Regions from separate parts of the Cupriavidus sp. 01L46 genome, predicted to be linked through region 3. Evidence: predicted binding sites of a transcription regulator. Region 3 holds the regulator's gene; each other region holds the start of a gene.
What was found. The regulator FNR, encoded in region 3, switches genes on or off when oxygen is low (the NO sensors DNR and NnrR bind a similar motif). The targets are predictions, from matches to a motif close to TTGATNNNNATCAA.
Positions count from the first base shown of each region.

Region 1: a site for FNR is predicted at 4,601-4,614, ahead of AC1DS3_RS09600 (universal stress protein). Genes of this name have one in related genera too.
Region 2: a site for FNR is predicted at 3,538-3,551, ahead of AC1DS3_RS06760 (DUF3149 domain-containing protein). Genes of this name have one in related genera too.

Region 1 covers NZ_JBFTSF010000038.1:29,567-50,391, reverse strand. The annotation lists partial or broken gene AC1DS3_RS09625 (DHA2 family efflux MFS transporter permease subunit) at 1-1,139, opposite strand, end outside; gene AC1DS3_RS09620 (cation diffusion facilitator family transporter) at 1,286-2,236, opposite strand; gene AC1DS3_RS09615 (DUF6691 family protein) at 2,294-2,758, opposite strand; gene AC1DS3_RS09610 (YeeE/YedE family protein) at 2,767-3,201, opposite strand; gene AC1DS3_RS09605 (metalloregulator ArsR/SmtB family transcription factor) at 3,216-3,536, opposite strand; gene AC1DS3_RS09600 (universal stress protein) at 3,633-4,484, opposite strand; gene AC1DS3_RS09595 (cobalt-precorrin-7 (C(5))-methyltransferase) at 4,651-5,340, opposite strand; gene AC1DS3_RS09590 (sensor domain-containing protein) at 5,582-8,149, shown strand; gene AC1DS3_RS09585 (NAD-dependent succinate-semialdehyde dehydrogenase) at 8,200-9,657, opposite strand; gene aptA (omega-aminotransferase AptA) at 9,672-11,042, opposite strand; gene AC1DS3_RS09575 (GntR family transcriptional regulator) at 11,267-12,133, opposite strand; gene AC1DS3_RS09570 (C45 family autoproteolytic acyltransferase/hydolase) at 12,363-13,472, shown strand; gene AC1DS3_RS09565 (ABC transporter substrate-binding protein) at 13,502-15,061, shown strand; gene AC1DS3_RS09560 (ABC transporter permease) at 15,069-16,010, shown strand; gene AC1DS3_RS09555 (ABC transporter permease) at 16,017-16,841, shown strand; gene AC1DS3_RS09550 (dipeptide ABC transporter ATP-binding protein) at 16,838-18,643, shown strand; gene AC1DS3_RS09545 (M20/M25/M40 family metallo-hydrolase) at 18,663-20,030, opposite strand; gene AC1DS3_RS09540 (HPr family phosphocarrier protein) at 20,251-20,538, shown strand; gene AC1DS3_RS09535 (DUF1275 domain-containing transporter) at 20,564-20,825, shown strand, end outside.
Region 2 covers NZ_JBFTSF010000024.1:12,128-17,843, forward strand. The annotation lists gene purD (phosphoribosylamine--glycine ligase) at 1-517, opposite strand, end outside; gene AC1DS3_RS06750 (YebC/PmpR family DNA-binding transcriptional regulator) at 623-1,348, opposite strand; gene AC1DS3_RS06755 (helicase HerA-like C-terminal domain-containing protein) at 1,607-3,157, shown strand; gene AC1DS3_RS06760 (DUF3149 domain-containing protein) at 3,312-3,458, opposite strand; gene upp (uracil phosphoribosyltransferase) at 3,588-4,238, opposite strand; gene AC1DS3_RS06770 (Bug family tripartite tricarboxylate transporter substrate binding protein) at 4,353-5,291, opposite strand; gene AC1DS3_RS06775 (acyltransferase family protein) at 5,517-5,716, opposite strand, start outside.
Region 3 covers NZ_JBFTSF010000382.1:1,353-5,180, reverse strand. The annotation lists partial or broken gene AC1DS3_RS34850 (SMC-Scp complex subunit ScpB) at 1-89, opposite strand, end outside; gene AC1DS3_RS34845 (sulfite exporter TauE/SafE family protein) at 681-1,445, opposite strand; gene fnr (fumarate/nitrate reduction transcriptional regulator Fnr) at 1,744-2,469, shown strand; gene AC1DS3_RS34835 (hypothetical protein) at 2,556-2,801, opposite strand; gene AC1DS3_RS34830 (membrane protein) at 2,804-3,022, opposite strand; gene ccoG (cytochrome c oxidase accessory protein CcoG) at 3,093-3,828, opposite strand, start outside.

The sequences.
Region 1 (20,825 bases), on a different contig from region 3:
GTGGCGAGCGTGGAGAACTGCATTGAGCGCGTCACGCCGTAGATAAACACCACGAACAGCACGATGGCGAGCGGCGTCTCGGGCGTGAGCAACCCGCACGCGACGATGAACAGGCTGGCGAAAGCCACGTCGACGATCGCGGTGGCACGAAAGCCGTAGTGTTGCAGCACGCGCGTGGTCAATGCCTTCATGCCGAGGTTGCCGAGCGCGCTGGCTAGCAGCAACAGCCCGGAGCGGAACGCGGACAGCCCGAAGCCAACCTGGAACAGCAGAGGCATCAGGTACGGCACCGCCCCGATGCCGATACGGGTGACGGACCCGGTGATCACGGTGACCGAGAACGTCGGCACGCGCAGCGTCGTGAAATCGAGCAGCGGATGCTCGCGCCCCGCTGCATGGCGCACGGCCAGCACGCCCAGGGCGACGCCAGCAGCCACGAAAGCGCCCGCCGTTGCCAGGCTGGAGCCTTGCTGGCTGGCCAGCTCCGTGCCGTACAGCACGAAGGTGAGCGTGGTCCCGCTGAGCAGGAAGCCAACGATATCAAGCGGCTTGGGCTCGCTCGCGCGTTCGTTGCGGATCATCATGAAGGTGGCGATCAGCGCGGCAATGCCGAATGGCACGTTAAGCAGGAAGATCCAGCGCCAGGAGGCGTAGGTGGTGATGAACCCGCCGATGGGCGGCCCCACCACGGGCGCCACGATGGCCGGCCAGGTGATGGTGGAAATGGCCTTGATCAATTGGCGCTTATCCGTGTTGCGCACCACGATCAGCCGACCGACCGGCACCATCATCGCGCCGCCAATGCCCTGCAGCACGCGCGCCGCGGTGAACGCGAACAACCCGTTCGATGCGCCGCACAGCACCGAGGCCACCGTGAAAACAACGATCGCCCCGCCGAACACCGTCCTTGACCCAAAGCGATCAGCGATCCAGCCACTGATCGGGATAAACACCGCCAGCGCCAGCATATAGGCCGTCATGCCCAGGCTCAGGTCATTCGGCCCGACCCCGAACGACCGCGCCATCTGCGGCAACGCAGTAGCGAGCACGGTGGTATCGAGGTACTCCATGAAGAAGGTAGCCGCGACGAGATAAGGCAGGAATCTCATCGACGATGACTGGGTTTGCGTGTGGTCCATGGAGCGGCGGGTGCGGGGGATGCGGGTCTGCGCGGCGAAGCGGGCGGACCGCCTTTTTGCCACCGGAAAAGCCATTTCAAGCCAGGATGGCAATCATACCGGGCATCGGCAAAGGACGTTCGCCCACGCCCGGCCCCGCGCAGCCGTCATGCCGCGCCTGCGCGCGCCGGGCCCTCCGCCTGGCGCTGCGGCACGCGCACCGGGTCGACATGGGTCATCACATTGAGCACGTCCTGAATCTGCATGGCGGCAAGGCGCGCCTCCACCGCAATACGGTGCCCTGCTTCGACTGTCATTGCGCCATCGATCTCCAGATGCACGTCGACCAGGATCGCGTCGCCCATCTTGCGGGTCTTCAGGTCATGCAGGCCCAGCACGCCAGGCGTGGCCAGCATGGCCTGGCGAATCGCCTCGATGCTCTGCGCGTCCACGGCACGGTCCATCAGGTCATGCAGGGCATCCCAGGAGAACTTCCAGCCCATCCTGGTCACCATCAGGCCGACCACCAGCGCGGCCACAGGGTCGAGCATGTGGTAGCCAAGCAGGTTGCCGCCGATGCCCACGGCGACCACCAGCGACGATGCCGCATCCGAGCGCGCATGCCATGCGTTGGCAACCAGCATGCTGGAGCGCACGCGCTCGGCCACGGCAAGCATGTAGCGGAACAACGATTCCTTTGCCGCCAGCGCGCCCAATGCCACCCATAGCGCGACACCCTTGACCGGCTGGATCAGATCGGGATGCTCCAGCTTTTGCACAGCCGACCACAGCATGCCGACGCCGACCGCGAGCAACAGCAGGCCGATCGCCAGCGAGGCGGCGGTCTCGAAACGCTGGTGGCCGTACTGGTGGTCGGCATCCGCGCCCTTGCGGCTATGGTGGCTGGCAAACAGCACGACAAAGTCCGAGACCAGGTCGGAGAGCGAGTGAATGGCATCCGCGATCAATGCCTGGGAGCCGGCCACCACGCCCGCCACCAGCTGCATGCAGGTCAGCAGGATATTCACGGCCACGCTCACCCAGGTGCTGCGCCGCGCCGCCTGGTCCCGGGCGGGCGTTTCTACCTCGGCCTCGTCGATGACCTCATCAGTTCGCATCGATGGATGACTCCTGTTGTCCGGCTCACGTCCGGTTTATGTCCGGTTTATGCTCAATTAGCGTCCGGTCAATGCCTTGCCGGGTAAAACGCGGCCGCGTCCGAGCCATTCCAGCCACTCGAACAGCGCCATTCCGGCCAGCATGGCCAGCACAAAGACTGCGCCTTGCCATGCGCCCGCGCCCAGCAGCACCAGCGCCGGCCCCGGGCAGATCCCCGCCAGCCCCCAGCCCACACCGAACAACAGGCTACCACCAAGCAAGCGCCGGTCAATCCGGCGCGACGCCGGCAGCTGCATGGGCAAGCCCAGCAGCGAGACGGCACGCCGCCGGGCAATGCAGAACGCCACCACGCCCACCGCGATCGCGCCGCCCATCACCAGCGCCAGCGAGGGATCCCAGCGCCCGGCAAGGTCGAGGAATCCGAGCACCTTCTCTGGATTGGCCATGCCGGCCAGGATCAGCCCGAGGCCGAATACCAGGCCAGAGGCCAGCGAGATCAGCAAGGAAGAAAGGCGGTTCATGTCGCTCCTCATGCGCCGAGCAAGTGCCGTGCGACAAAGACCGTCGCAAAACCGGCCCCCATAAAGGCCGCTGTGGCCGCCAGCGAGCGTGGCGAGAGCCGCGATAGCCCGCAAACGCCATGCCCACTGGTGCAGCCCGCGCCGTAGCGGGTACCCAATCCCACCAGCAAGCCGGCGACGGCCAGCAGGCCGGCGCCGGCATGGACCCGAATCTCCGGCAGCGCGCCGAACAGGCGCCAGAGCAGCGGTGCCGCCAGCAGGCCAAGCACAAAGGCGATACGCCAGCCGGCTTCCGCGCGCGTTGGCCGCAGCAAGCCACCAATGATGCCGCTGATGCCCGCGATGCGCCCGTTGAGCAGCACGAGCGCGGCGGCGGCCAGTCCAATCAGCAGGCCCCCGCCCAGCGCGGACCAGGGCGTGAAGTGTGTCCAGTCAATGATCATGGCCAGTGGCTCCTTCATTCAGTGGGGCAATACAGGGCGTAAAGCGTTTCGAGCACGGCCAGCACCCGCGCATCGGCAACCGCGTAGAAAATCCGCTTGCCGTCGCGCCGCGTGTTGACCAGCCCTTCCGCGCGCAGCACACCGAGTTGTTGCGACAAGGTGGGTTGGTGGATGCCGAGCAGCGCTTCGAGCTCGCCCACCGACATCTCGCCCTGGCTGAGCTGGCAAAGCAGCAGCAGCCTGTCTTCATTGGCGAGGGCGCGCAACATGGCGGTGGCGTCGCCCGCGGCGGCGCGCATCGCGTCCAGGCTCAGGGAGGGAGAAGCCGCTTGCATGGGTTCGGCAAAGGCCGGGCGAGACCCCGGCCTGCTAATCAATATACGGTCGAATATTATATCAAAAAGTATATTGATTCCAGTCCAGGCCGACCTTCAATGCGACATCAACACCGGAATGCCGGCGTGGCGCATCAGGGTGCGGGTGGTGCCGCCAGTGACCAGTTCACGCAACCGGGCGTGCCCATAACCACCCGCCACCAGCAGGTCGGCCTGCAAGTGCCGCACCGCATCGAGCAATAGCTCGCCGATCCCGTGGCTGCCTTGCACGGCGTGCATGACGCTGGTGACGCCCTGGCGCGCCAGGTGATCGCGCAGGCCGGCGTGCGCGCCGGGCACATCGGGCATGCCGTGGGCCGCCGAGCCGTCATGCGTGCTGGACGCCGCCACCACGGTGACACGCTTGGCCAGGCGCAGCAGGGGCATCGCATCGGCCACGGCCCGGGCGGCTTCCCGCCCACCATCCCATGCAATGGCCACATGCTCGCAGGGCAAATGCCGCACGCCCGGCGGCACCAGCAGCACCGGGCGGCCAGTGTTGAGCAACACATATTCCGGGGTCTGCGCCACCAGCACGGGAATGGTTTCCGGCCCGGGCAGGCGGGCCAGGACGACCACGTCCGCCACCCGCCCTTGCTGGACCAGCGCCCAGCCCACGTCGTCCTCGATGACCCGGTGGGTGAAACCCACGCCGGGCGCCGCTTCGCGCATGGCCCGATGAAATGCAGCGCTGGCTTCGGCGCCCTGCGCCAGCAACTGGCGCCGGGCCAGTTCCGCGTAGTATCCCGCCTCGTCGCCCGCGCCCCGGAACGGCTCCAGCCGCATGCCGGTGGCCGTCACCCCGATCACATGGCCGGCCGAGCGCTGCGCCAGTTCCGCAGCCAGGTTGACGCGATCCGCACAGCCGGGATCCGCTCCGAGTTCGACCAGCACGGTCTTGAAATCCATGATGTTTTCCCTCCGGTCTGGAGACCCCTGCACACGGTTGCAGGCGTTTTTTGCGACTATCCGAAAATGGACTCTACTCCGTGCGCGGAGCAGCGCAAGCGGGCAATGCGGGCGAATTGCGGCAGATCAATGCCGAGAGCCTGCCCCGCGCGGCCGGCGCGCGGAGCTACGCAAGCGGCGGCAGATCGAGCTGGCTGGCCATTGGCGCCAGCGCACGGATCAGCATGATGCTCATATCAGTGAACGCCAGCGTGCAACTGGCCAGCGTGCCACACCAGTGCGCATCGGCCAGCGTCAGGTTCTCCCAGACCTCGACCGGATGCTCGGGCGGCACGCCCTGCGCCACCAGCCAGGCGGCGATATCGCTGGGCATGAAATCCCATGGGCGCGGAATCACGATGGCGTTGCGCTGGTCCGCCAGCACGTGCACCAGATGGCGCTTGAACGGCTCCAGGTCTCCGCGCCGGTGAAAGGTCAGGAAGGTGGTCTCGTCAAAGCAAACCTTGCCGCGCGCGGCCAGCACCTGGGCCGAAGAGATGCCGGGCACGGTATCCACCGGATGGCCGCATGCCCGCTCGACCCGCTCCAGGTACTGGAATCCGCTGAAATGCATGTCGCCCATGAACAGCACCACGCAGCGCCGGCCGCCATGGTGCTCGGCGGCAACCCAGGCGAGCCGCTCCACCTGGTCCTGGTATCCCATGGTGACCACCCGGGCCGCCGCCGGCACCAGCGGCCGGATGACGTCGATGACCGTGTCGAAGCCGGCCACGATGTCGGCGCCACGGATCAGGTCCGCCACGCCGTGGGTCAGGAAGTCGAGGTGCCCGGGGCCAACGCCGGCGCAGATGATCATGAAGAGTCCCGCTTCGATCGATGCAAATGGGGACGGCGCGCGCATCGCCCCGTCAAGACAGGGCGCGATTATGCCAAGCCATCGGCGCGCGAGGCGGGCGCCGGGGGCCGCCTCGCGCAAAAAAAAGTACTTCAGGATCCAGCCATGGATGCCGATACCTGCTTCAGAGCCGAGTCAATGTCCCGCGAGCCCTACCGGGCAAGGCAGGCATTCTCGGTCGTTAGCGACGTTTACCTCACTCATGCCAGATAGAGACAAAGCGCTCAGCATAGCCGACCCCCATCAGTTGTTCCGCAATTCGCTCGAGCAAGCCACCGACGCCGTCTTCATCCTGAACGCGGACAACAAGGTGATCTTCCTGAACGCTGCTGCGGAGGCACTCTATGGCGCATCCCGTACGCAGGTCTTCGGCATGAACGTCGAGGCGCTCGTGCAAAAGCTGCCGGATGCCGACGCGAAGCGCGCCCAGCCCTTGCCCGCCGTCCAGATCCTGAGGCCGGATGGTGAACTTCGCTTTGGCCATGTCGCGGAATCCAGCACCCGCCTGGGCGACGTTACGCTGCGCACGCTGCTGGTCAAGGTGCCCAGCCACCAGGATGCCAGCCGCGACGATCACCCGCTGCTATCCGTCATTGCCGACGAGATCGACAGCGCCGTGCTGGTGGTCGATGCCGACTGGCACATCGTGTACGCCAACGCCGGGCTCACGCGCATGCTGGGCTACAAGCCCAGCGAGCTGACCGGCAAGACCCCGCGCGAGATACTGGCCGGCGAGTTCACCGATCCCGGCGTGATGCAACGCTTGCATGCCCAGCGCTCATCCCCGGGCGGCGAGCGCCACGAGGCCCTGGTGTATGCGCGCAACGGCAGCGCGCTGTGGGTCTGCGCCACCGTCCGCCATCTGGTCAGCGCGACTGGCGACCGGCATCACGCCATCGTCATCCTGTCCGACATCACCCAGCAGCGGACCTACGAGATGCTGCAGCGAAAGGTCCTGCAAGCCATGGTGATGGAGCAGCCGCTGCCCGCCGTGATGGAGTTGATCTGCGAAGAAGTACAACGGGTGGCACCCTCCGTGATCGCGTCCGTGCTGCGGGTGGACGCCGACGGGCGCATGCACCCGCTGGCCGCGCCCGGCCTGCCGCCCGAGTATTCGGCCGCGCTGGACAGCCTGATCATCGGGCCGTCCGTGGGCTCCTGCGGCACGGCCGCCTGGCTGGGCGAGCCGGTGGTGGTCAGCGATATCGCCAACGATCCGCTTTGGGCGGATTTTCGCGATCTTGCCCTGCCCCTCGGCCTGGCGGCATGCTGGTCCTATCCGATCAAGGCCAGCGATGGCCGCGTGCTTGCCACGCTGGCCTTCTACTGCCGCACCGTCCGCCGGCCCGACGCCTTCCATCAGCAGCTGGCCGAGGTATGCGCCTCGCTGTGCAAGCTCGCGTTCGAGCGCGAGGAAGCCGCCGAGCGCATCCTGCAGCTCGACCACTACGACTCGCTGACCGGCTTGCCCAACCGCAGCCTGCTGCAGATGCAAGCCAGCACCCTGCTGCTCGCGGCGCGCTCGGCCGGCACCACGCTCAGCGTGCTGTTCGTCGACCTGGACCGCTTCAAGCATATCAACGACTCGCTCGGCCACGTCGGCGGCGACAAGCTGCTGCGCGAGGTTGCGCAACGCCTTAGCGCGCACGCCGGGGATACCGCGCTGGTGGCGCGGCTGTCGGGCGACGAATTCGCACTGGTGCTGCCCGACAGCGACCGCACCCAGACCATTGCGGCGGGCAAGCGCATCCTGGCCGCGCTGCGCCAGCCGCTGCGCATCGACCACGCCAGCATTGCCCCCTCGGCCAGCATCGGCATCAGCATGTTCCCGGCCGACGGCGATGCGCTGGACTACCTGCTGCACTGCGCCGAGATGGCCATGTACGACGCCAAGGCCGCCGGGCGCAACCTGTTCCGCTTCTTCAGCATCGAGATGAACTGGGCCGCCCAGGAGCGCCTGGCGCTGGAGTCCGCGCTGCGCGACGCCCTGCTGGCCGAGGAGCTTCACCTCAACTTCCAGCCTCAGGTGTTCCTGCGCGATGGGCGCCTCTATGGCCTGGAGGTGCTGGTGCGCTGGCACCACCCGCACTTCGGGATGGTGTCGCCGGACCGCTTCGTGCCACTGGCCGAAGACAGCGGCCTGATCGGCACGCTGGATCGCTGGGTGCTGGAGCAATCGTGCGCGCAGCTAGCTGCCTGGCGCCGGGAAGGGCTTTCCGTACCCACGATCTCCGTCAATATCTCGCCCGCCAGCTTCCGCGACCCGGGGCTGCCTGCGCAAGTGGCCGAGACCCTGGCCCGCCATGGGCTGCCCGCCCAGGCGCTGGTGCTGGAAATGACCGAAGGACTGCTGATGGAAGACGACGCGGGCCTCGCCGCCACCGTTGCCGCCATCCACGCGCAGGGCGTGCGCTTGTCCATGGACGACTTCGGCACGGGATATTCCAGCCTGGGGTACCTCAGGCAATTGCCCGTGCACCAGCTCAAGCTGGACAAGAGCTTTGTGATCGACCTGGAGAGCGATGCCGCCGCCCGCGAGCTGGCCAGCGCCGTCATCCGCATTGGCGACAGCCTGAAGCTCGCGGTGATCGCCGAAGGCGTGGAAAACGAAGCCCAGCGGCGCTTCCTGCTATCGCAGGGATGCCATATGGGGCAAGGCTACCTGTTCTCGCGCCCGCTGGATGCCCTGGCGGTGGCGAAATGGATCGCCGCGCCGCAGGCGGTTGAGCGGCAGCCGGCGGAACATGGGGAGCGACATTCACGGCGCTGAAGGAAGAAGCGGGGCAGCGCCCCGCTCCCGACCTACCGCAAGCGGACCCGTCAATCGAAAGCCAGGCTGACGGATTTGGTCTGCAAGTAGGCGCCTAGCCCCTCGCTGCCCCCTTCGGACCCATAGCCGCTGTCCTTGACGCCGCCAAACGGCGTTTCGGCCACAGCCACGCGTGCCGTATTGACGCCCACCATGCCGGCCTCCAGCGCCTGCGCAGCCCGATGCGCGGTCTTCAGCGAACGCGTGAACACATAGGACGCCAGCCCGAACGGCACACTGTTGGCCAGCGTGATCGCCTCGTCGAAGCTAGCAAAACGCTGGCAAGCCGCCACCGGGCCGAACGGCTCCTCTTGCAGGATGCGGGCCGTCGTGCCACCCACGCCATGCAACACGGTCGGCGCAAAGTAAAAACCATCCCCGGCAGGCAAGCTCCCGGCCGGGCACACCTCGGCGCCCTGCGCCAGCGCGTCATCGACCAGCGCCTGCAATTGCGCGGCGCGGCGCGCATTCGCCAGTGGCCCCATCTGCGTGGCACCGTCCGAGCCAGCGCCAACGCGCAGCCCGTGCGCATAGGCCGAGAGCCGCAGGACGAAAGCCTCGTACGCCGGTGCCTCCACCAGAAAACGCGTGGGCGCGGTGCAGACCTGCCCGGCATTGCGGAATTTTGCGCTGCCTGCCTGCGCCACCGCCAGGTCGAGATCGGCGTCGGCGAACACTAGCACCGGCGCCTGTCCGCCGAGCTCCAGCGTGGCCGGGATGTTGCGCTGTGCGGCCTGGGCCGCCAGCAGCCGCCCGACGGCGGTTGAGCCGGTGAACGACATCTTGCGGATCGCGGGCGAGGCCAGCAGGCGCGAGGCGATGGCGGGCGCATCGCCACAAACCACGTTGAGCACGCCGTCGGGCAGCCCGGCGTCCTGCAAGGCGCGTGCAATCGCCAGCGTGGACAGCGGGGTTTCTTCCGCCGGCTTGATCACGCAGGTGCAACCCGCGGCAAGCGCGCCCGCGATCTTGCGCATCGGCGTGAGGGCCGGGAAATTCCATGGCGCGAAGGCGGCCACAGGCCCGATGGGCTCGCGCGTGACCATCTGGCTCAGGCCGCTGGCGCGGGCCGGCACGATGCGCCCGTAAGCCCGCAAGCCCTCCTCCGCGTACCACGCCAGCACTTCGATGGCGCCGCGCCACTCAGCCCTGGCCTCCGCCAGCGGCTTGCCCTGTTCGCGCGTGAGCGTGACGGCGAGGGACTCGGCCTGCGCGCGCAGCAGGTCCGCCGCCGTACGCAGGATCACCGCGCGGTCCTGCGCGCTACGACTCTTCCAGCCGGCAAACGCACCCGCGGCTGCCGCAGCTGCGCGGTCCACCTGCGCGCCCGAGGCCCCGGCGAATTCATTGAACACGTTGCCGCTGGCAGGATCCGTCAGCACAAAGCCACCGGCTTCGCCGCGCACCCATTCACCGGCGATCAGCATTGGCACCCCGGCCGCTGCCCGGTCCTTTGTCATTGCATCCATGGACATCTCCCCGCTTACAGGGCCTTGAGCACGTCGCCCAGCGTGGAGAACAGAGTGTCGATCTGTGCCTCCTCGATGACCAGCGGCGGCGACAGCACCATGATGTCGCCCGAGGCGCGGATCAGGCAGTTCTTGTCCAGGCAAGCCAAGTGCGCTGCATAGCCACGCTGCCCGGGCTGGCCGGCCAGCGGCGCCAGCTCAACCGCCGCCAGCAGGCCAATATTGCGGATATCCACCACATGCGGCAGCCCCTTGAGGCTGTGCGCCGCGTCGGCCCAGCGCTCGGACAGCTCGGCGGCGCGGGTGAAAAGCCCCTCGCGGCGATAGATGCCTAGTGCCGCCAGCCCCGCCGCGCAAGCCATTGGATGGCCGGAATAGGTATAGCCATGGGGCAGCTCGATGCTGCCGGCCGGGCCGTGCATGAAGGCGTCGTACACATGGCTGCGCACTAGCGTGGCGCCCATCGGCACCGCGCCATTGGTCAGGCCCTTGGCACTGGTCAGGATATCGGGCACCACGCCGAAGGTCTCGGACGCGAAGGCCGCGCCAACCCGGCCAAAGCCAGAGATGACCTCATCGAAAATCAGCAGGATGCCGTGCTTGTCGCAGATGCTGCGCAGCCGCTGCAGATAGCCGACGGGTGGCACCAGCACACCGGTGGAGCCCGACACCGGCTCAACAATGACCGCGGCGATGGTGGACGCATCGTGCAGCGCCACGATGCGTTCGAGCTCATCGGCCAGGTGGGCGCCCCACTCGGGCTGCCCGCGCGAGTAGCCCATTGCCTCGCGGTTGTAGGTATGCGGCAGGTGGTCGACCCACGGCAGCAAATTGCCGTAGGGCTTGCGATGGCCGGCGATGCCGGACACCGACAGCCCGCCGAACCCCACCCCATGGTAGGCACGCTCGCGGCCGATCAGGCGCACGCGCTGCGGCTCGCCCCGAGCACGGTGATAAGCCAGCGCGATCTTCAGCGCCGAGTCCACCGCCTCCGAGCCGGAGTTGGAGAAAAACACATTGGAGAAGCCCGCCGGCGCTTCGGCGATCAAGGCCTCCGCAAATTCAAAGGCCAGCGGGTGGCTCATCTGGAACGACGGCGCATAGTCCAGCCGGTACGCGGTGCGGGCGATGGCATCGACGATCTCGGTGCGACGGTGGCCGGCGTTTACGCACCACAGCCCCGCGATGCCGTCCAGCACGCGGCTGCCGTCGGGGCGGATGTAATACATGCCGTCGGCCTCGGAGAACAGCTGGGGCTGCTGCTTGAAGCGGCGGTTGGCGGTAAAGGGCATCCAGTAGGCGTCCAGCGAGCCACTGGGAGAACGACCGGGCTGGGCGGCGGCCGTGGCAGGAAGGGAATCGGGCAATACGGTCTGAGCGGACATGGGCGGCGTCTGGGTGGGCGACAGAAGAAAAAGAAGAAAAGGAGGATCCAACCTGAGGAACAACGTGCCGCCCATTTTGTACTAAACGAGTATAAAGTGCAATTTGGATTCACAAAGTCTGTGCGTGCGCACCACCGCCGGCACCAACAGCGCGCACGGACGAACGCCACCGCACCGCACTGACGGGCGGTGGAGGTGGCGGCAATCGGGGAAGAAAAGAAACGCTAGCTAAGGTCGCGCGCGGTGACCAGGTGGCGGCGCATCAGGGCGGCGGCCCATTCGCGGTCGCCCAGCGCCAGCGCATCGAGAATCTGCAAATGCTCCTGGCAGGCTTCGATCAGATTGATCTGGCGATAGAAGGCCGCGTGCTCCTCCAGGCGGCGCAACTGGGTCTGCTGCTGCACCGCCTGGAGAATGAAGCGATTGCCGGAAAAACGCGCCAGCATCTCGTGAAAGGAGGTGTTGAGCGAGAAGAACTCACCCGGGGAAAGATTGGTGTACCCCTGGTCGATCACCTGCTCATACGCCTTGCGGCATCGATCCATCTGCACCGCGTCGACCGCAAAGGTGGGCTCCAGCAAGCCTGCACACTCCACGATCATGCGAAAACGGTAGCTCTCGGCCAGCGCCTCCGGCGTCTCCAGCGACGGCAGGAAGCGCCAGCCATGGCCGGCGCGCTTCTCCACCAGGCCATCGGCCATCATACGCATCAGCGTCTTGGTCAGCAGGCTGCGCGACACCGGATAGGTGCGCAGCAGGTCGATCTCGGTCAGGGTATCCGGCAACAGCTTGCGCGCCCGCCCATCCACCAGCTGGCGATACAACTCATCGCCGCCCATTCCCGACTCGCCAAAGTCAGGCACCTCCATTCCTTCGGCCTTGGCCTCGACAAAGTAGCCGCTGTTGGCCCGATAGGCGATCAGGCCGCGCTCGGCCAGCAGCCGCAACGCGGCCCGCACCGGTGTGCGGGACACCTCGAACTGGGCGGCGAGCGTTTCCTCGGCCAGGTGCGCGCCGGGCTGGAGCTCGCCCTCCACCACCTGGCGCGCGATGCGGCGCGCTAGATCGATTTGCAGCGGCGAGACGCGCACGGGCGCCGACCGTTTCCTGGAAGCTGGCATTGGCGGGGATATGGAATAAGTCCTGGCGGAACTCCGCGGGCAGGGTGCGGCGCATCCGCCGCAAGACGGCGGGACAAGAGCCGCGATGGTATCCCTGAAAACGGGTCGGCGCAAATAATCGGAATGTCACATTGCACTTCATATTAATTTAGTACAAAATATTTCCCACCGTACCACCACACATGCCGGAGCCTTGCCGATGTCGTTGCCCCAAGAATCGTCTTTCCCGTTGGTTGAGTTGCATGGCAGTCCGTTCGAGCGGGGCCGGCAGCACGGCGCCGCAGTACCGGACCGGGTTGCCCGCAGCGTCGCGCTGTACCGCACGCAGCTGGAGCGCCGCGGCGTCGGCGCCGAACGCCTCAAGGCGCTGGCCATGGCAATGGCCCCGGCCATCACCCGCTACGACCCCGATTACTTCGAAGAAATGAAGGGCATCGCCGCCGGCGCACAGGTTGCGCTGGAAGACATCATCGTCATCAACTGCCGCACCGAAATGATGTTCGGCCACGCCGAGCTGAAGCCGGCCAGCGACGAGCCGGACGATGGCTGCACCGGCCTCGTTGTCCTGCCCGAAGCCTCAGCCAATGGCCGCCTGCTGCACGCGCACAACTGGGACTGGCGCGAGGAATGCGTCGACACCGGCATCGTGGTGCGCATGGCGCGCGACAACGGACCGGACCTGCTGATGTTTACCGAAGCGGGCAGCCTGGCTCGGCTAGGCATGAACAGCGCCGGCGTATCCTTGACCGGCAACTTCCTGAGCTCCAACCTCGACTACAAGCGCCCCGCCGACGTGCCGCTGGTGCTGGTGCGCCGCAAGATGCTGGAAGCCGACAACGTCTGCAACGCCATGAAGGTGCTGTGGACCTCCACCCGTTTCTGCTCCAACAACCTGATGCTGGCGCAGGCGGAGGGCGAAGCGGTCGACCTGGAATGCGCGCCCGACGAGATCTTCTGGATCACCCCGCAGAACGGCGTGCTGGTCCACGCCAACCACTGGATGTGCCCGGTGGCGCGCACCAAGCTGCAGGACAAGGGCCTGGCCGCAAACCCCGACTCCATCTACCGCCAGCGCCGCACCGAAGCCGCGCTCGCCCGCGCGGCCGGCCGCATCGACTGGGACATCATCAAGGCCGCGCTGGCCGATGATCTGCCCAAGCCCGACGGCGTGCTGCGCTCGCCCAAGCCGGCCAGCTTCGCCAGCATCTCCGCGACCGTGGCCACCACCTTGATGGAGCCGGCCTCGGGCGTCATGTGGATTGCGCGCAAGCCTTACGAATCGCGCCGCTTCGTCGAATACCGCCTATAAGAACGGCCACCCCAAGTGGAGGAGAGACCATGACGAAGATCACGATGATTGCCCGCCGGCTCGCGCTTGTGTTTATGCTGGTAGCTGCCGGCGCAGCAGCAACAGCAAGCGCCGCGCCACTGCCGGAGATCCGCTATGCGGACGGCGCCGGGACCGCCACCTCGATGCCCGGCAACCGGGCCCGCAACACCTCGACGGACAACATCCTGCTGCACGTGGTGGAGTCGTTGGTGGCGCTGCGCGCCGACATGAGCGTGGGGCCCATGCTGGCCGACAGCTGGGCCGTGTCCCGCGACGCACGAACGTATACGTTCAAGCTGCGCCCGGGCGCCACCTTCCACAATGGCGCGCCAGTCACGTCCGCCGAGGTGAAGTGGAGCTACAACTTTCTGATGAACCCCAAGTCGGAGTGGATGTGCCGCAACCTCTATGACGGCGCGAAGGGGCCGAAGGTGATCGCCGTCGACACGCCCACGCCGGATACCGTGGTGTTCCGGCTGGAGGAACCCTACGCCCTGTTCCTCGACCAGATGGCCAGCGTGCAATGCCCGCTGGCGGTGCTGCATCCGAGCAGCGTCGACGCCCAAGGCGCATGGCTCAAGCCGGTGGCAACCGGCCCCTACCTGTTCTCCGACTGGAAGAAAGGGCAATCGGTGCTACTGACCCGCTTCGACGGCTACAAGCCGCGCCCCGAGCCGCTCGACGGCATGGTGGGCAACAAGCAGGCGCTGGCCAACCTGCGCTTTGTCGTGATCCCCGACGCAGCGGCGCAAAAAGCCGCACTGATGGCGGGCCAGGTCGATATCATCAACGCCGACGAAGACAACCTGCCGCCCAAGGACCCGCGCTGGAACGTGGTAGTTGAGCAAGGGCTGGATACCGTGAACCTGCTCATGCAGGGTACCGATCCCTTGCTCAAGGACGTGCGCATGCGCCGTGCCATCGCGCTGGCGCTGGACCTGCCAGCCATCACCAAGGCGCTCAACAATGGACTGACGCAGTACAACCCGTCGCTGGTCCCCGCCGCAAGCCGTTACTACTCTGCGGCCGAGAGGCGTGGCTACGCCCGGAACCTCGCCGAGGCCAAGACGTTGATGGACGCTGCCGGCTACAAAGCCGAAGTGATCAAGATCCAGGCCAACAAGCGCTACCCGTACATGTACCGGCTGGCGGTGGTGACGCAATCGCTGCTCTCCAAAGCGGGCATCAAGACTGAGCTGGAGATGCTGGAGTGGGCCACGCAGGTGTCCAATTTCCGCGAAGGCAAGTTCCAGCTGATGGCGTTCGGCTACTCGGCCCGTACCGAGCCCGCCCTGCTCTATCGCGACGTGCTGGGCAACAAGAGCAAGACGCCGATGGCGCAGTGGGAAAACCCCGAGGCGCTCACGCTGCTGGACAGCATCGAGGGCAACCCGGACGAAGCCGTGCGCAGGCAAACCTTCGAGAAACTGCACGACATGATGATTGCCGACGTGCCGATGGCGATGGTCTACAACAAGCCCGGCATGGTCGTGGTCAGCCGCAACGTGACCGGTTTCAAGGGCTGGCCGCTGCGCAAGCCCCGTCTGTTCAACCTCACCAAGCACTGAGCGCGCCATGTTGTCCTACATGCTCAAGCGGATCGGCACTGCCATCCCCACCGTGCTGATAGTCTCGCTGCTGGTGTTCGGCATGATCCGCGCCATTCCCGGCGATCCGGCCACCCTGATGCTCGGCGATATCGATAATCCGCAGGTGCTGGCCGAGGTGCGCGCCTCGCTCGGCCTGGACCGCCCGCTGCCGCAGCAGTACGCGATCTGGGCCGCCCGCGCGCTGCATGGCGACCTGGGCATGTCGATTGCCCGTAAGGAACCGGTGCGGGACCTGATCCTGTCGCACTTCCCGGTGACCGCGCAGATCGTGCTGGCCGCCACGGCGCTGGCCTGCCTGGTCGCGGTGCCGGCCGGGCTGTTCTCCGCGTGGCGGCAGAACAAGGCGTCGGACGTGGCCATAGTCTCGTCGTCGATCCTGCTGGTGTCGATGCCGAGCTTCTGGATCGGCATCCTGCTGATCTGGCTGTTCGGGGTGAAGCTCAACTGGCTGCCCACCTATGGCTTCGAGTCGATTGCCGAGTCCGGCTTCGGCGCGGCGCGCTACCTTGTGCTGCCGGTGATCGCCGTGGCGCTGACCGAGATCGCCGCAATCACGCGCATGATGCGCGCCAGCACGATTGAAGTGCTGCGCCTGGAATACGTGGCCCACGCGCGCGCCAAGGGTCTGCCAGAGCGCCGCGTGCTGTTGCGCCACGCGCTGCCCAACGCCTTTGGCCCGACGTTGACGGTGATCGGCCTGATCCTCGGCCACTTGCTCTCGGGCGCGGCGGTGATCGAGACCGTGTTTACCGTGCCCGGCATCGGGCGGCTGCTGATCGAGAGCATCTACGCCCGCGACTATCCCGTGGTGCAGGGTTGCCTGCTGTTTATCGCGCTGCTCTATGTCGCCGTCAACCTGGTGGTAGACCTGCTCTATCCGCTGTTCGACCCACGCATCAAGCTGTAGAACGCCATGTCGAAACTCAAATACACCAATGCCGTGCTGGGCGCAGTGCTGATGGCACTGGTGCTCCTGCTGGCCATCGCGGGCTTGATCCATACGCCCTATGACCCCATCGATGGCGACCTGCTCGCCCGCTTTGCGCCGCCCACCGCGGAACACTGGTTCGGCACCGACGATTTCGGTCGGGACGTGCTGTCACGCGTGATGGCCGGCGCCGCGGTAAGCGTGACGGTCAGCCTTTGCTCGGTGCTGTTCGCGCTGGCCGCGGGCACCGTCATCGGCGTGCTGTGCGGCTACCTCGGCGGCTGGTGGGACCGCGGCATCATGGTCTTCATCGAATCGTTGATGGCCTTTCCCGGCCTGCTGCTTGCACTTGGCATCATGACCATCCTCGGCCCCTCCAAATGGGGCGTGGTGCTGGCACTTGGCCTTGCGTACACTCCTTCGGTCACGCGAATCGCGCGCGGCGCGGTGCTCTCGCTGCGCCAGCGCGATTTCGTCGTGGCCTCGCAAGCCATGGGCAACAGCGGCGCCTGGACCGTGATGCGGCACATCCTGCCCAATTGCGTAGCGCCGCTGATCGTGTTCTCCACCTCCTTGTTCGGCTCGGCGCTGCTGGCCGAGAGCGCCCTGAGCTTTCTTGGCCTGGGCGTGCCGCCACCGGCGCCCACCTGGGGCGGCATGCTGGCGGAGAGCCGCAGCGCCATGGACCAGGCCATCTGGCTTGCAGCGTTTCCCGGCGGCATGATCTCGCTCGCGCTGCTTGGCATCAACTTGTTCGGCGACGCGGTGCGCGACATGCTCGACCCGCGCATGAAGGGAGCTTCGGCATGACCGCGATGGCAGACACCAACGCAAATGCGCCGCTGCTGAGCGTGCGCAACCTCAGCATTGCCTTCCCCGGCGCCAGGCACATGCTTAACACCGTGGTCGACACAATCTCCTTCGACCTGTGCGCCGGCGAATCGCTGGCCGTGGTGGGCGAGTCCGGCAGCGGCAAGACCATGATTGGCAAGGCGCTGCTGGGGCTGTTACCCGACGCCGCCCGCATCACCGGCGGCAGCGCCAGCTTTCAGGGCCGCGACCTGCTGGCCCAGCCGGCGCAGGACTGGCTGGCCACGCGCGGCACGCAGATCGGCATGGTGTTCCAGGAGCCCATGGTCTCGCTCAACCCAGCCTTTCGCATTGGCGACCAGTTGACCGAGGCGCTGGTGCTCAGGCGCGGCCTGCGCCACGATGAGGCGCGCGATAAGGCCATCGCCATGCTGGAGCGCGTCAAGGTGCACAACGCCGGCGCGGCGATGCAGCGCTACCCGCACGAGTTCTCCGGCGGCATGCGCCAGCGCATCCTGCTGGCCGCGGTGATGCTGCTCAAGCCCAAGCTGCTGATTGCCGATGAACCCACCACCGCGCTCGATTGCGTGGTGCAAAAGGAAGTACTCGAGCTGATGATGGAACTGACGCGGGCCGAGGGCACGGCTCTGATCTTCATCAGCCATAACCTGGCACTCGTCGCAGCGTACACCCAGCGCGTGCTGGTGATGAAACGCGGGGAGGCAATGGAGACCGGCGCCGTGGCGGACGTGCTGTCGAGGCCAAGCCATCCGTATACCCTGAGCCTGCTGGATGCGCTGCCCAAGCGCGGCGACAAGCCTGCGCCGCCCGCCACGGCGATCGCTCCCATCCTGGAGGTGCGCGGGCTGGCGGTGGACTATCACGTTGCCGACGGCTGGTTCCGGCGCAAGGCCGTGCGCGCGGTCCACGACGCCAGCTTCCACCTCGCCCCCGGCGAGACCCTGGCCATCGTCGGCGAATCGGGCAGCGGCAAGACCACCATCATGAAGGCCATCCTGGGCCTGGCAGGCACGGCCGAAGGCGAAATCCTGCTGCACGGGCGCAATCTGGCCGGGGCCTCCCGCGCGGCGATGCAGGCCGCGCGCCATCGTGTGCAGATGGTGTTCCAGGACCCGTACTCGGCGCTAGACCCGCGCATGCGCATCGAGGCCATCGTGGGCGAGGGGCTGCACGCGGACCGGTCGGTGCCGCCGGCCGAGCGGCGTGAGCGGGTCCTGGTGGCGCTGGCCGATGTCGGCCTGGATGCGGGCTATGCCAGCCGTCATATCCATGAGCTCTCGGGCGGCCAGCGCCAGCGGGTGGCCATCGCCCGGGCGCTGGTGATGCGTCCGGATATCGTCATCGCGGACGAGCCCGTGTCGGCGCTCGATGTGACCGTGCAGAAGCAGGTGCTGGCCACGCTGACCAAGCTGCAGCGGCGGTATGGCTTTGCCTGCCTGCTAATCTCGCATGACCTGGGCGTGGTCGAGCAGGTGGCCGACCGCGTCATCGTGATGCTGCGCGGCCATGCGGTCGAGCAGGGCACGCGCGATGCCGTGTTCGACCGGCCCACGCACCCCTATACGCAACGGCTGTTGCAGGCGGTGCCGGAGCTGCGCGGCAGCCCCGAAGCGGGATTTCGCATCGAGACCCGCGCCGTACCGCCCAGCCCTGGCGGCCCACGGCGCTACTATGACCCCAGTGGCGATGCGCCGGCCTCCCGCCGGCTGGTAGCCGCATGTGCAGCGCCCCCCGCCCCGGCGGATGCCCGCTTCGCGCATCTGGTCGCGGTGGCGGCTTAAGGCCGGCACCGCCCGCTGGCTACCTGGCGGCGGCGCGCTTTTCCAGCAACGGCTGGCTCACGCCCTGCACGCCCACCAGCCCGAGCACGGTGGTTAGCCCGACCTGAGCGCCTTCCCAGGCGTTGGCCGGGTCGTACCATTCATCCCGGGCATGGAAGCCGCCGGTCTTGCCGCCGCTGCCGATGATGATGGCGGGAATGCCGAGCGACATCGGCACGTTGGCGTCGGTGCTGCCGCCGCGCAGGCTGGGCGTGCCCTTGCCGTGGCCCTTGATGGCGCGCACCGCCGCCTGCACGATGGTGGCGTCAGGCGGCGTGCGGCCCGCCGGACGGTCGCCGATCTGCTTGACCTGGTAGGTGATCTGGCTGGCAGCGTCGGCCGGATGCCAGCGGCGGTTTTCCTCGGCGACCCCGGCCTCGATGGCCGCCATGATCTGCTTCTCGGTTTCCAGCAGCGACGGCGTCGCGTTGGAGCGGATATCCACCGCCATGCGCGCATCGCCCGCAATCGCGTTGACCGACGTGCCGCCACCCACCGTGCCCACCGTGAACGTGGTCTTGGGATCCTCGGGCGGGCGCACGTCGCTCACCTTGGCAATGGCCCGTCCCATCGCGTGGATGGCGCTGGGCAGGCCGAAGGCGCCGAAGCTGTGGCCGCCCGGGCCGCGGAACGTCACCTCGTAGCGATGGCTGCCGGTGCCGAGCGACAGCACCCGGTCGCCCACGCCCGGCTCCAGCCCGACCATGCCGTCGATATCCGGGTGGTCGCGGAACACGGCCTTCATGCCGCGCAGGTTGCCCAGTTCTTCCTCGCCCACGTTGCCAACGAACACCAGGTCGCCCACGGTGCGCACCTGGTTGTCGTTGAGCACCTTGAGCCATGACAACAGGACTGTCAGCCCGCGCGTGTCATCCGAGATGCCTGGCGCATAGAGACGGCCATCGCGCGGCTTGACCGTGACATCGGTGCCTTCGGGAAACACCGTGTCCAGGTGCGCCGAGATCAGCAGCTTGGGGCCGTTCCCGCTGCCCTTGCGGATGCCAATGGCATTGCCCTCGGCATCGATATGCGCATCGGCAAGGCCAAGCGCCTTGAGCCGGGAGAGGAAATACTCGGCCCGTGCCTTCTCCTTGAACGGCGGCGCAGGGATTTCGGTCAACGCCTTGAGATCGCCCAACGAGCGCGCGTCATCCGCCTTCACGTCGGCCAGCACCTTCCTGACCAGCGGGGCGGCTTCGAGCGTGGCGTAGGTGCGCTCCACCGCAGGCGAGACCGTTGGCACGGGGATGGTCTGCGCAACGGCGTGGGTGCCTGCCAGGGCGAACGCCGCGAGCATCAGGGAAAACGGACGGAACGGGATGGCAACGGATTGGGAGTGTGCTTGCATGGTGGGGCGATGGCTCCGGAAAGGACATGGCAGCATGGCGAACGGCACAGGCATCGGGTGTGGCCGGGCGAAGCCATATTCTGCCAGCGAGGCGGGAGATGGTGGGCGGCAACAAGGGGGCTGCCTGGGGCATCCATGCGCCGGGCAAGGTAATTGGATTACCATTCAATACCTGGCGGCAGGCTGTGCCGTGCCAGTTGCCCGCCTTCCGGCTTGCCCGGTGTCCACGCTGCATAGAGGTTTTACCGAGGGTGATGTGGTAGAAGCAACGATTGAGATGTCCAGTCCGCACGGCCTGCAGGGCCGCAGGGCCACACGGCTGACCACCACGGCCAGTCAGTTCGAGTGCAACATCCGGCTGAGCAGCAACGACTGCACGGCGGACGCCAAGAATGTGTCCGAGGTCATGCGCTTGTCGGCGCGCGCCGGCCTGCGCTTGCGCATCCAGGCCAGCGGCGTGGATGAATCGGTGGCGCTGCGCGTCATCTGCGCCTTGCTGACCGACTAAGCGGCCGGCCCGGCAGTCAGCGACCATGCCCATCACCTACCTGCGCAACCTCACTGGACGGGTACGCAGCCCGCACGCCAACCGGCAGCTTGCCGGCTATCTCAGCTTTGTGGCCGGCGCCACCAACGCCGGCGGCTTCCTTGCCGTGCAGCAGTACACCTCCCACATGACGGGCATCGTCTCGGCCATGGCGGACCACCTGGCGCTGGGGCAGGTCGGGCTGATCCTGGAGGGCCTTGGCGCACTGCTGTCCTTCCTGGCGGGCGCGGCCACTTCCGCCGTGCTCA
Region 2 (5,716 bases), on a different contig from region 3:
TGTCGGCCAGCATCATGTCGACCGCGGCGTGCGCTTCTTCCAGGGTGGCAGCAACCACCACGCCCTTGCCGGCGGCCAGGCCGTCGGCCTTGATCACGATCGGCGCGCCTTGCACGTCGATATACGCGTGCGCCGCGGCGGCGTCGTTGAAGGTCTGGTAGGCGGCGGTCGGGATGCCGTGGCGCTGCATGAAGGCCTTGGCGAAATCCTTGGAGGATTCCAGTTGGGCCGCCGCCTGCGTCGGGCCGAAGATGCGCAGGCCCTTGGCACGGAAGATATCGACGATGCCGGCCGCCAGCGGCGCCTCGGGGCCGACCACCGTGAAGCTCACGCCTTCGCGCTCGGCGAAGGCCGCGAGCACTTCCGGATCGGTCAGGGGAACGTTCTGCAGCCGCTTGTCGAGCGCGGTGCCGCCATTGCCCGGCGCCACGTACACCACCTGCACCTTGGGCGACTGGGCCAATTTCCAGGCCATCGCGTGTTCACGACCACCCGAGCCGACAACCAATACTTTCATGATCTACTGCCAGAAAAAATGACGCATGCGAAATGCGAAAAGCGGCAGCCATGGCTCATCGAACCGCGCTGCCGCCGTGAGGCGAGGCCTTACCCGATCCCCGCCTTACTCCTCGATCACCGCGTTGGTGAAGACTTCCTGCACGTCGTCCAGGTTTTCCAGGGCGTCGAGCAGCTTTTGCATCTTGATGGCGTCGTCGCCGGTAAAGCTGACTTCGTTTTGCGGCTTCATCGTGACATCGGCCATCTCGGCCTTGAAGCCCGCGGCTTCCAGCGCGGCCTTGACCGTGCCGAAATCATTGGGCGGGCACAGCACTTCGATCGAGCCGTCGTCGTTGGTGACCACGTCGTCGGCGCCGGCTTCCAGCGCGGCTTCCATCAGCTTGTCCTCGGGCGTGCCGGGGGCAAACAGGAACTGGCCGCAGTGGGTGAACATGAACGCCACGGAGCCTTCCGCGCCCATGTTGCCGCCGTTCTTGGAGAAGGCATGGCGCACTTCGGCGACGGTACGGGTACGGTTGTCGGTCAGGCAGTCGACGATGATCGCCGCGCCGGCCAGGCCGTAGCCCTCGTAGCGGATTTCTTCGTAGTTGACGCCTTCCAGGCCACCCACGCCGCGCTGGATGGCGCGCTGGATGTTGTCCTTAGGCATGTTCGCATCCATTGCCTTGTCCATGGACAGGCGCAGGCGCGGGTTGGAATCGGGGTCAGCGCCGCCGAGCTTCGCGGCGACGGTGATTTCCTTGATCAGGCGGGTCCAGACCTTGCCGCGCTTGGAGTCAGCCGCGGCCTTCTTGTGTTTGATATTGGCCCATTTTGAGTGACCGGCCATGATTCTCTCCGAAGCGGAAAATGTTTGACGCGCGCGCCTTGGCTTTGCGCGCCGGCTGTGCCGGGCGGGCAACGGGTGCTCGCTGGCGGCGCGCCGGGTGGTTTATGTGTCTGTGAGCCGGCCTTGGGGGCTGGCATAATCAGCCCAGCATTTTATCACGCGGCCCCGCCGCCGCTGGCCTCCCGATCACGGGAGCCGCCGGGAAGGGCGGGGACGGTCGCGGCGAAAGCGCCGCGCGGCTTGCCAACCAGAGAGACCATGGCCGAACCCATCATCATCGCCAAGAACGCCGAGCTGGAACTTGCCCTGCTGCCTGAAATGGGCAACCGGCACGGCCTGATCACCGGCGCCACCGGCACCGGCAAGACCGTGACCCTGCAAAGCCTGGCCCAGGGCTTCTCGCGGCTGGGTGTGCCAGTTTTCATGGCCGACGTCAAAGGTGACCTGACCGGCATTTCCCGGCCGGGCAAGCTCTCCGACAAGCTCAAGGCACGCCTGGCCGAGCTCGGCCTGCCCGAGCCGGTGTGGGGCGCCTGCCCCACCACCTTGTGGGATGTGTTCGGGCAAAAGGGCCATCCCGTGCGCGCCACGGTCTCCCACATGGGGCCGCTGCTGCTGTCGCGCATGCTGGAACTCAACGACACCCAGCAGGGCGTGCTCAACCTGGTCTTTCGCATCGCCGACGCCAACGGGCTGCTGCTGCTCGACGCCAAGGACCTGCGCGCCATGCTGCAGTACGTGGGCGACAACGCCGGGCAGTTCACCACCGAATACGGCAATATCTCCGCGGCCTCGATCGGGGCCATCCAGCGCGGGCTGATGGCGCTGGAGTCTCAAGGCGCCGACGTGTTCTTCGGCGAGCCCATGCTCAATCTGGATGACTTCATCCAGACCGAGAACGGGCAGGGCGTGGTGAACATCCTGGCCGCCGACAAGCTGCTGAATTCGCCCAAGCTCTACGCCACTTTCCTGCTCTGGCTGTTGTCGGAGCTGTTCGAGAAACTGCCCGAGGCGGGTGATCTCGACAAGCCCAAGCTGGTGTTCTTTTTCGACGAGGCGCACCTGCTGTTCAACGACGCGCCCAAGGCCCTGCTCGACAAGATCGAACAGGTGGTGCGGCTGATCCGCTCCAAGGGCGTTGGCGTGTATTTCGTCACGCAGAATCCTGTCGACATCCCCGATACCGTGCTGGGCCAGCTCGGCAACCGCGTGCAGCACGCGCTGCGCGCCTTCACGCCGCGTGACCAGAAGGCCGTCAAGGTGGCGGCCACCACCATGCGGGCCAAGCCGGGGCTGGACCTGGAGAAGGCCATCGGGGAGCTCGGCGTGGGCGAGGCGCTGGTGTCGTTGTTGGACGCCAAGGGCATTCCCGGCATCACGGAGCGCGCCTGGGTGCTGGCGCCCGGCAGCCGGATCGGCCCGATCACCGACGACGAGCGCAAGCAATTGCTGGCGAACTCGCTGGTGGCCGGCACCTATGAGCAGACCATCGATCGCGAGTCGGCCTACGAGAAGCTCAAGGGCCGCGCCGCCGCGCCTGGGTCTGCTCCCGCCGCTGGCGGCGGCGCACCCGCGCCCGTGCCGACGGCCGGCCAGCCCGAAGCCCCGCCCGCGCAGGGCGGTGGCTGGCTGGAACAGGCGGGCGAGATCTTCGGCGGGCTGACCAAGGGCACCGGCAAGACCGGGCGCGGCGATTCCATCCTGGAGTCGATGGCCAAGTCGGCCGCGCGCACGGTAGGCTCGCAGGTCGGGCGCGAGCTGATTCGCGGCGTGCTGGGCAGCTTGCTGGGCTCGGGCAAGAAGAAATAGGGGCGCCACCCAGTAGGGGCGCTATCCCTAGGCCGCTCCGGCGGGCCACGCCCGGCGAGACAGGCGGGCGTGGCGCATTGCCACAGCATGGTATCGGCCAGCCGGTCCGTCAGCCGGTCCTTCAGGGATAGCACTAGTGAGAGGGACTCGCGCCTTAGCGGCGTTGCGCCGCTGCCTCGTCTTCCCGCATCTTGCGCAGGAACAGCCGGGTGAAGAACCAGCCCATGCCGATGATGAAGGCGATGACGGCCAGGCTCATCAGCCCGGTGGGGGTCGAAAACAGGATCTTCAAGGCTGCCATGTGGGTCTCCCAAGTCAGGCGAGGCACACCGGACGGTGTGCCGCTGCCGATAGTCTAGGGAGCGCCGCGGCCGGCGGGATTGAGGCCGGTCAAGCCGGGCGCAGACAATGTCCGGCTTGCCAGCAAAACTCAGTTCTTGGTGCCGAACAGTCGGTCGCCCGCATCGCCCAGGCCCGGGATGATGTACGCGTGCTCGTCCAGGTGGCTGTCCAGCGAAGCCACGAACAGCTTGACGCCCGGATGTGCCTTCTGGAACACCTCCACGCCTTCCGGCGCGGCTACCAGCGCCACGAACGTGATCGCATCGTCCTTGACGCCGCGGCGCTTGAGCACATCCACCGCATGCGCGGCGGAGTAGCCGGTGGCGACCATCGGGTCGCACAGGATAAAGCTGCGGTCTTCCACGTCGGGCAGGCGCACCAGGTATTCCACCGGACGGTGCTGGTCGTCGCGGTAGACGCCGATATGGCCAATGCGGGCCGAGGGAATCAGCTCGACCAGACCGTCGCTCATGCCCACGCCGGCGCGCAGCACCGGCACGATGGTGAGTTTCTTGCCGGCGATCACCGGTGCGTCCAGCTCCACCAAGGGCGTCTCGATGCGGCGCGTGGTCAGCGGCAGGTCGCGCGTGATTTCATAGCCCATCAGCAGCGTGATCTCCCGCAGCAGCTCGCGGAACGTGCGCGTGGAGGTGTCCCTGTCGCGCATATGGGAGAGCTTGTGCTGGATCAGCGGGTGATCGAGGATGTACAGCTTGGGGAAACGCGGATCTTGCTTCATGGCGGGTAGTCGGCAGGAGTGGGCGCGAGGGCCCGTTGCAGCCGGATTGTAATGGATGCGGGGCTGCGCGCCCCCGGCGATCCTCCCGCCGCAAGCGCGCAGCCCCGCCTGCGCTCAATCCACCGTGATGCTGGCGCTCTTGGCGACCTTGCCGAATTTCTCGTACTCGGACAGCGTCAGCGACTGCAGGTCAGCCGCGCTCGAGCCCTTGGGATTGAAGCCCGCCTGCCCGAGTTTGTCCTTCACGTCGGCATTGCCCAGCGCCGCGAGAAAGGCGGCATTGAGTGCCTGCACCACCGGCGCGGGTAGCCCTGCCGGACCGTACACGCCGAACCAGGGCTCGATGGCATAGCCCGCCAGGCCGGCCTCGGCCAGCGTCGGCACGTTCGGCAGCGCCGGCGAGCGGCTCTTGCCGGCCACCGCCAGCGCGCGCAGCTTGCCGCCCTGGATGTGCGGCAGCGAGGCGGGCAGGTTGTCGAACATCACCTGCACGTGGCCGCCCAGCATGTCGTTGATGGCTGGGCTGCTGCCCTTGTATGGCACATGGGTCAGGCCCGTTTGCGTCATCTGCGCGAACATCGCGCCCGCCAGGTGCATGGACGTGCCGKTGCCCGCGGTGGCGTAGGTCAGGCCGGGGTGGGCCTTCGCATAGCTGACCAGCTCGGCCACATTCTTCACCGGCAGGCTGTTGCTGACTTCCAGCACGATGGTCGAGGTGCCAAGCAGGCTGACCGCGGTGAAATCCTTGCGCGGGTCGAACGGCACGTGCTTGTAGATATGCGGGTTCAACGCATTGGTCGAGATGGCGCCGAAGCCGATGGTGTAGCCGTCCGGCGCGGCCTTGGCGACCGCCTCCATGCCGATATTGCCGCCAGCGCCGGGGCGGTTCTCCACGACCACGGGCTGGCCGAGTTTCTCCGCCACCTTCTGGCCGACCGTGCGCGCCACGAGGTCGGTGGTGCCGCCAGCGGCGTAAGGCACGATGAAGCGGATTGGCTTGACGGGGTAATCGGCCGCGTTGGCGGCCGAGGGCAGCCAGCCGCTTGCGAGCATGGCAACCGCGGCGGCTACCAGCAGCGGGCGGGCGGCGGTCTGCTTTTTGACTGGAACGGGAATGCGCGAGGAAAGAATAGCGAGGGGTGCTGCCGTCATGAATGCTCCTGGTTTTTCTTATGCGGCGCGCGTTTGACGCGCCGACCGGCGAGCTTACGGCAGTTTCAGGCTGGCTGCCAGGGTTGCCAGTCAGGCAGGCTGGCTAGCCGGGCAACGGCATGGCGGCTAGATATTCTGCCCGCGCTGCGCCGCTGGCAGCGCCGGGCGCCCGAGCAGGCCGCGCACGCGCTGGGTATTGCGCTCGAACACCCAGTAGACGGCAAAGGCATAGGCATAGCAGCCCAGCAGGATCAGCGCGGCCAGGCCCAGGCTGCCAGCGCCGACAGGCAGGCGGACCTTGACCAGGGCCGCGGCGATGAACAGGG
Region 3 (3,828 bases):
AACAGCCGGCGCAAGTCATTGACGCGCAAGGGTTCCTGCGCGCAGATCAGCGCGGTCTCGAGGACGATCTTCGCCTCTTGGGTATTCATGTTGATTGCGTGCAGCCTGTCTTTGCACCTGCGCCCCGGTTGATCCCGGGCGCACTGGAGATTGCGGGTTCAGCGGTAGGGATTGCCACCGCCATCTGGCCGCGCAGCCAACCGCATGCTTGATGCATGCCAGCCGTGCGCCTTCTTCTATTGCATCGGGTGCCGGACCTGACCGGCAGGAGATCGCCCGGCCACCGGCTTTATCTGCCAGTCGACGGAGCCCTTGCGTCGCGCCTTCCCCCTGATGTGGCGGACCTGTCCGGCGCGGCGTCTATCATCGAACGCGCCGGGTGCAAGAAAATACGGATATCGGGCCTGCTGGCCTATTTCACCCCGCCCTGCCGTAGCTGGTCTTTTGAACCGAATCTTGTGAACCGGACGGCGGATGGGGAACGGTCCCTGGCGCTGATGCCTGCCTTGGTGTTCCTGGCATGCATCCCTGAGCAGCGGATGCTACCTGACGATGCCACGATGAAGTACGCTGCGCGATATCGCTGTTCTTGCGATTGTATGGCATTCCCTGGCAAACCTGCAACCGATTCGCACAGCTACCTCAGCAAGGAAGTGACAGATACACCACGAAACAGCGCTTCAGAAGACCAGACAGAATCCGTGCGCGGCAAGCGTCTCAGGCAAAAGCAGCGCGCGCGCCACCCCGGCCAAGCCAAAGGCCACCACCGCAAGGCCAGCGCCAGCCCGCAACGCCGGGCGCCGCGAAAGCTGCCTGAGATAGCCGGACAGGCCCGAGATCACCAGCAGATTCGGCAGGGTGCCCAGGCCAAACACGGCCATCACCAGCGCGCCCGACGCGGCATTGCCGGCCAGCAATGCCATGGCAAGGGCGCCGTACACCATGCCGCACGGGACCAGCCCCCAGGCCAGCCCCATGCCGTAGCGGCGCAGCAACRGGCCCTGCCCCTGCGCCCGGGCCGCAGCCGGCAAGCGCGCCCCGACGGCGCCAAGGCCGCGCAGCAAGCCGCCCGCGCCACGGGCGGCGAGCCGCTCCAGCCAACCCGTACCCATGGTGCGCCCGCGCAACATCCACAAGCCCGACAACACCAGCATCACACTGCCGATCCCAAACAGCCAGCGCTGCAGCGGCAGGTACTGCGCCCCCCAGACGCCAGCGCCCAGGGCGCCCAGCAAGGCCCCCAGCACCGCATACATGCTAAGCCGCCCGGCATGCATGACAAGCAGTTCCAGCAACCAATGGCCGGGACGCCGGAGCACCGTGGCAGGCACGCGCGCAACGCCGCCCTGCTCCGCCGCCAGCGCGATCCCGCCGCACATGGCGGCGCAGTGCACGCCGCCCAGCAAAGCCAGGGTAAATACGCTGATAAGCACGCCTATGGTCAACTTCTCCTCCCAATCACACAATCGCAACGTCCGGCGCGGTAAAATGCGTCGAACGCGCCCCCGCAGCTCCAAGAGGCGCTATCAACATGAGGCCTTGCGCCCGCGCACACCAGCGCGCTCGCACAACATGACGACGGGCACGGCAAGCCGCGCTGCACAGATAGCGCACTGCCGCAAGACCCGCGCGCCAGGCCGATGTGGATGGCGCTTCCAATCGACGACTCTCAACGTCAAGCTCTCAACTCAATGCGCCTGCCACATCGCGCTTGATTGACTGCGCTAAACCGACAGGCCCCAATTGCTCACCACCATTCCCATTACCGAGATGTCGCCCCGCTGCTCCACTTGCTCGCTCGGCCAGCTCTGCCTGCCCGTCGGCATGTCGCAGCAGGACCTCGAAAAGATGGATACGCTGGTCCAGGACCGGGTGCGCGTACGCAAGGGCGAAACCCTGTACCGCCTCGGCGATCCTCTCACCGCCGTCTACGCGATCCGCTTCGGCACGCTCAAGACCCACCTGACAATGGAAGACGGCCGCTCGCAGATCACGGGCTTCCACCTTCCCGGCGAAGTCGTCGGCCTTGACGGCCTCGGCGAGATGCAGCACGCGTCGGATGCCACCGCGCTGGAAGATACCGAAGTCTGCGTGGTGCGCTTCGGCGATCTCCAGACGTTGTCCAACGTCCTGCCTTCCCTGCAGCACCAGTTCATGCGCCTGATGAGCAAGGAGATCTCGCAGGACCAGGTCATGTTGATCACACTCGGATCGATGCGCGCCGAGGAGCGGCTTGCCGCTTTCCTGATCAACCTGTCCGAGCGCTTGTCCGCGCGCGGCTATTCGGCCTCCGAGTTCGTGCTGCGCATGAGCCGCGAGGAAATCGGCAGCTACCTGGGGCTCAAGCTCGAAACCGTCAGCCGCCTGTTCTCGCGCTTTGCGGAAGCCGGCCTGATCCAGATCCGCCAGCGGCACGTCAAGCTGGTCGACATGGTGGGGATCAAGCAGATCGTCAACAAATCCTGCTGACGTGCTCGTCGCGGGCCGCCCTCGCCCGCGGCGGCACGCCGCGATGCCGCGCCTGCTGGCCTGAACCGGCAAGGCGCGCATCGCAATCACTCCAGCTCGTCCGTGTCCGCCAGCCGCGTGGGCATGGTGTACAGCGTCAAGCCGCTCGACAGCGCGCACAGCACCCACGCGATCAGGAAGCCCACGGTGTAGACCGCCTCCCGCGATGCATCGACCGGCTGGCCGAAGAAGCGCAGGTCGCCGGGATCGACCATGGAGAATACCAGCGCGGTGGTCAGCCCGGCGACCAGGAAAGCGGGCCACAGCACCCACATCAGCCAGCGTAGTCTCATGATCACCTCGCTTGCGCCGCGACCGGCGCTGCCTGGCGTGCCGCGCTGCCCGCCTTCTCGACCACCAGGCCGTGGCGCGCCACCCCTTCCTCAATGGGTGGATCCGGGTGGGTCATAGCCAGCCAGATCGTGACCCCGCAGGCCACCATGGCCACGAACGGCCCACTCATCAGCAGCCACGGCCATGGCTCCTTCCACCAGGGATTGCTTTGCTGCGTCATCTGGCCTCCTCCTCTAGATCTAGATCCCGTATGTTGCGTACGGATTGGTGCATCCAGCGTCCCCGCCGCCTCATAGATTGCGCGGCACGATAAAGCTGGTGCTCTGTCGAATCTCTGCGCCATGGCTGCCCGCGCCCTCGTCGGGCACCGCGGTGACCGTGACCTCGATCTTGTGCGTGCCCTGCGCCGCGGACTCGATCGGCACGCGCACCCGGATGGGAATCAGGCGATTGGATGTGGGTTCCAGGTTGCCGGCAGCGTGATCATATTCCACGGCCAGGCCCTTGAGCTCGCCGCTGCCCGCGCTGACGGCGACGCGCATCGGTGCCTCGGTCGTGTTGATCAGCTGCAGCCGGTACACGTTCTCGATCCAGCGCCCTTCCACCTCACGCCCCAGCGCGCCGCGGTCGCGGATGATATCGACCTTGAGCGGCGTGCGCATGGCCAGCGAGGCCATGAAGCCGGCGACCAGCGCCAGCCATATCACCGAGTAGATCACCGTGCGCGGCCGCACCAGGCGCTTGCGCGCCACGGTCTCGGAGAGCGCGCTGCGCATGGCGTTCTCGGACGTATAGCGGATCAGCCCGCGCGGGTAGGCCATCTTGTCCATGACCTGGTTGCAGGCGTCGATACACGCGCCGCAGCCAATGCAGTCGTACTGCAGGCCATCTCGGATATCGATGCCAGTGGGACAGACCTGCACGCAGATGCTGCAATTCACGCACGAGCCCAGCCCGGCGGCCTTGTGGTCCGCCTTGCGCGAGCGGCTGCCGCGCGGTTCGCCGCGGCCCACGTCATAGGTGACC